Regions from separate parts of the Streptomyces sp. NPDC096048 genome, predicted to be linked through region 2. Evidence: riboswitches for the same ligand, from Rfam matches in the RefSeq annotation. Region 2 holds a riboswitch; the other holds the start of a gene.

Region 1 (2,387 bases), on a different contig from region 2:
CCGGGCTGGTCCGCACCATGTACGCCCACGCCAACGTGATCGAGGTGCCGGGGGAGACGGTCGACATCGTCGGCACCGGCGGCGACGGCGCCAAGACGGTCAACATCTCCACCATGTCGGCGATCGTCGTGGCCGGGACGGGCGCGAAGGTCGTCAAGCACGGCAACCGGGCCGCCTCCTCGGCGTCCGGGGCCTCCGACGTCCTGGAGAAGCTCGGGGTCAATCTGGAGCTGACGCCGAAGCGGGTGGCGGAGGTCGCCGAGGAAGCCGGCATCACCTTCTGCTTCGCCGTGAAGTTCCACCCGTCGCTGCGCCACGTGGCGGCGGCGCGCGGCCAGCTGGGTATCCGCACGGTGTTCAACTTCCTGGGTCCGCTGACCAACCCCGCCAAGGTGAAGTCCCAGGCGATCGGGGTCGCCCACGCCCGGATGGCGCCGATCATCGCCGGTGTCTTCGCCGAGCGCGGCCACTCGTCCCTGGTCTTCCGGGGTGACGACGGCCTCGACGAGCTGACCACGACGGCCACCTCCCGGGTGTGGGTCGTGCGGGACGGCCGGGTGACCGAGGAGACCTTCGACCCGCGGGACGTCGGCCTCGAACTCGTGCCGGTCCAGGCGCTGCGCGGCGCCGACGCCTCCTACAACGCCGACGTCGCCCGCCGCCTGCTGGCCGGCGAGACGGGCCCCGTGCGGGACGCGGTGCTGCTGAACTCGGCGGCGGCGCTGGTGGCGCTGGAGCCCGGCGACGGGCCGTTGACCGAGCAGATCCGGGCCGGGATGGACCGGGCCGCGGAGGCGGTCGACTCGGGCGCGGCCAGGCGCGTCCTGGAGCGCTGGGTGGCCGCGACGCACGCGTAGCCGCCCTCTCGTGTGACGTGCGTCCCGCGATCCGGACTCGGGTTGCGGGGCGCCGATCATTTCCCCTAGGTTTTTCGACAGGTCATGAGTGACAGTCATGAGGCCCCGGCCGACTGTCCGGCAACCCTCCGTCCGTGGCGGGGTGCCCCGGGTGAAGACCAGGCCGTGGACAGCAAGGTTCACGGCAAGCGCGGACCCCTCGCGAAACCAGGGGTCCTGGGTCGTCCGAGGAGTCTCCCGTGAACCGGCGAATGCGATAGGGCCGCAGAGCCCCGCCTCCGCACACCTCTTTCTTCTCTTTCACAGCGCGTTTCCTCGCGCTGGTCCTCACGGGAGTCCGCCATGTCCGTACCCACCGCTGTCGCCACCCCGCTGCCCGTCCTCGGCCGGGACGTCACCGTCCCCCTCGTCACCGGCGGAGAGGTCACCTACGCCGCGCTCGACTACGCCGCCAGCGCGCCCGCGCTCCAGCAGGTCTGGGACGACGTGGCGGCCTACGCCCCGTACTACGGCAGCGTGCACCGCGGGGCCGGGTACCTGTCGCAGCTGTCGACCGACCTGTTCGAGAACGCCCGGGAGACCGTCGCCGGGTTCCTCGGATGCCGGGAAGGGGACCAGGTCGTGTTCACCCGGTCCACCACCGACTCCCTCAACCTGCTCGCCGGCGCGCTGCCCGCCGGCTGTCGGGTCTTCGTCTTCGAGACCGAGCACCATGCCTCGCTGCTGCCCTGGCGGGACGCGGACGTGACCTACCTGGACGCCCCGCGCACCCCGGCGCAGGCCGTCGAGACCCTGGAGCGCGCCCTCGCCGCCCGTGAGCCCTACGGGCCCGCCCTGGTCTGCGTCACCGGTGCCTCCAACGTCACCGGCGAGCTGTGGCCGGTGCGTGAACTGGCCGCCGCCGCGCACGCGCACGGTGCCCGGATCGTGCTGGACGCCGCCCAGCTCGCCCCGCACCACCCCGTCTCCGTGGCCGACCTGGACGTCGACTGGGTCGCCTTCTCCGGGCACAAGCTGTACGCCCCCTTCGGCGCCGGCGTACTGGCCGGCCGGGCCGACTGGCTGCGCGAGGCGGAGCCGTACCTCGCCGGCGGCGGCGCCAGCCGCAGGGTCACCCGGCGCGCCGACGGCGGCGTGGACGTGGAGTGGCACGACAGCGCCGCGCGGCACGAGGCCGGGTCGCCCAACGTCATCGGCGCCTATGCCGTCGCCGCCGCCTGCAAGGCGCTCACGGAGGCCGGGTTCGACACGCTGGTCGCCCGCGAGGAGTACCTGATCGGCAAGGTGCGGGAGGGGCTCGCCGAGGTGCCCCAGGTGCGGATCCTCTCGCTCTTCGGCGACGACGCCCCCCGCGTCGGCGTGCTCTCCTTCGTCGTCGAGGGCTGGAACAGCTCCCACTTCGCCGCGGCCCTCTCCGCCGAGTACGGCATCGGGGTGCGCGACGGCCTGTTCTGCGCCCACCCGCTGGTGCGCACCCTGCTCGGCAGCGACCCGCAGGCGCAGGGCGAGTGCGGCGCCCCCGAGGCGCAG
Region 2 (2,387 bases):
AGGAGGGAGCGGCGGGCCGCGTACTCGCCGCCGAGCGGCTGGACGAAACCGGCCAGCCGCGGCCAGTGCATGTTGAGCAGCGGACGGGCCATGAGTTCCGTGACCCGGCCGCCCTGGCCGGGGGCGGTGCCGAGGGGCCGGTCGTACATGGCCTTCACGAGGTGCACGTCCGGCTCGGTGAGCAGCGGGCCGACGATCCCGGACACGAAGTCGGCCGAGAACTCGCGCAGGTCCGCGTCGACGAAGCAGACGATGTCGCCGCCGGTGACCAGCAGTGAGCGCCACAGCACCTCGCCCTTGCCCGGCACGGCCGGGACGCGGGGCAGGATCGCGTCGCGGTGCACGACCCGGGCGCCCGCCGCCGCGGCCACCGCCGACGTCCGGTCCCTGGACCCGGAGTCCACGACCACCAGCTCGTCCACGAGCGGCACCCGCTCCATCAGTTCCCGCCGGATCACCGAGACGATGCCGCCGACGGTCGCCTCCTCGTCGAGGGCGGGGAGCACCACGCTGACCGACTGCCCGCCCGCGTGCTTGGCGGCCATGAGCTGCTGGATCGGCCGGTCCGCCACGGACCAGGAGCGTGCGCTCAGCCAGCGCTCGACTTCTTCCAGCACGGTCTCCGGCTCCCTCTGTGATCCATCTCGCGGTTCGGACGACTATCTCAACAGTGATGGACGTCGGTTACAGTCTTGAACAACGCGGGTGACCATCGCATGCCGGGGTCGCCGCGCGAACGACAACTGAAGACCGCTCATCCAGAGGGGCAGAGGGATACGGCCCGTTGAAGCCCCGGCAACCCTCCAGTCGGTTCTTGTCACGCGGACGTGGCGAGGCTCCCGGCTAGGGAAGGTGCCAAATCCGTCTCACGGCGAGATGCGTCGTGAGGAAGATGAGGAGAAAGGGCCTCGCCTCACATGGCTGTGCAGACTGTCGAAAGCACCACCGACACCACCGCTTCCACCCCCTCCGCCGCCTCCCCGGTCGACCTCGGTCCCGCCTCGGCGCTCACCTGCCGCGAGTGCGGCCACCGCGTGCCCCTCGGCCCGGTCTTCGCCTGCGAGGAGTGTTTCGGCCCGCTGGAGATCGCCTACGACTTCTCGGCGTACGACACCGAGGAACTCCGCGAGCGGATCGAAGCGGGCCCCGCGAACATCTGGCGTTACGCCCCGCTGCTGCCCGTCCCCGCCGACGTGGCGGACAAGCCGAACATCAACCCGGGCTGGACCAAGCTGGTCAAGGCCGACAACCTGGCCCGCGAGCTGGGCGTCACCGGCGGTCTGTACGTCAAGGACGACTCCGGCAACCCGACGCACTCCTTCAAGGACCGTGTCGTCGCGCAGGCCATCGAGGCCGCCCGCGCCTTCGGCTTCACCACCCTGTCCTGCTCCTCCACCGGCAACCTCGCGGGTGCCGTCGGCGCCGCCGCCGCCCGCGCCGGCTTCCGCTCCTGCGTGTTCATCCCGCACGACCTGGAGCAGGGCAAGGTCGTCATGGCCGCCGTCTACGGCGGTGAGCTGGTCGGCATCCAGGGCAACTACGACGACGTGAACCGCTTCTGCTCCGAGCTGATCGGCGACCCGGCCGGCGAGGGCTGGGGCTTCGTCAACGTCAACCTGCGGCCGTACTACGCGGAGGGCTCCAAGACCCTCGCGTACGAGATCTGCGAGCAGCTCGGCTGGCGGCTGCCCGACCAGCTCGTCGTCCCGATCGCCTCCGGCTCCCAGCTCACGAAGATCGACAAGGGTCTGCAGGAGCTGATCAAGCTCGGTCTGGTCGAGGACAAGCCGTACAAGATCTTCGGCGCCCAGGCCGAGGGCTGCTCGCCGGTGTCCACCGCGTACAAGGCCGGCCACGACGTCGTACGCCCCCAGAAGCCGGACACCATCGCCAAGTCCCTGGCGATCGGCAACCCGGCCGACGGCCCCTACGTCCTCGACATCGCGCGCCGCACCGGTGGCGCCGTGGAGGACGTGAACGACGAGCAGGTCGTGGACGCGATCAAGCTGCTGGCCCGCACGGAGGGCATCTTCGCGGAGACGGCGGGCGGCGTGACGGTCGGCGTCACGAAGAAGCTGATCGAGGCCGGCCTCCTGGACCCGTCCCTCACCACCGTCGTCCTCAACACCGGCGACGGTCTGAAGACCCTCGACGCGGTGGCCGGCACCGGCCTCACCGCCACCATCCGCCCGAACCTGGACTCCTTCCGAGAGGCTGGCCTCGCATGAGCGTGACCGTTCGCATCCCGACCATCCTGCGCACCTACACCGGCGGCAAGGCCGAGGTCGCCGCCGACGGCGCGAACCTCGGTGAGGTCATCGCCGACCTGGAGAAGAACCACACCGGGATCGCCGCCCGTGTCCTGGACGACCAGGGCAAGCTGCGTC

Evidence for each region. A riboswitch is a leader RNA that binds a small molecule or an ion and turns the genes downstream of it on or off. The one in region 2 is predicted to bind S-adenosylmethionine.
Region 1: linked by a shared signal. The riboswitch ahead of ACIQ6R_RS09925 (aminotransferase class V-fold PLP-dependent enzyme) and the one ahead of thrC (threonine synthase) in region 2 are both predicted to bind S-adenosylmethionine.

Annotation. Positions count from the first base shown of each region.
Region 1 covers NZ_JBIWGG010000003.1:433,870-436,256, reverse strand. The annotation lists gene trpD (anthranilate phosphoribosyltransferase) at 1-857, shown strand, start outside; SAM riboswitch class IV at 938-1,054, shown strand; gene ACIQ6R_RS09925 (aminotransferase class V-fold PLP-dependent enzyme) at 1,200-2,387, shown strand, end outside.
Region 2 covers NZ_JBIWGG010000006.1:435,681-438,067, reverse strand. The annotation lists gene ACIQ6R_RS19245 (glucosyl-3-phosphoglycerate synthase) at 1-617, opposite strand, end outside; SAM riboswitch class I at 752-899, shown strand; gene thrC (threonine synthase) at 918-2,228, shown strand; gene ACIQ6R_RS19235 (MoaD/ThiS family protein) at 2,225-2,387, shown strand, end outside.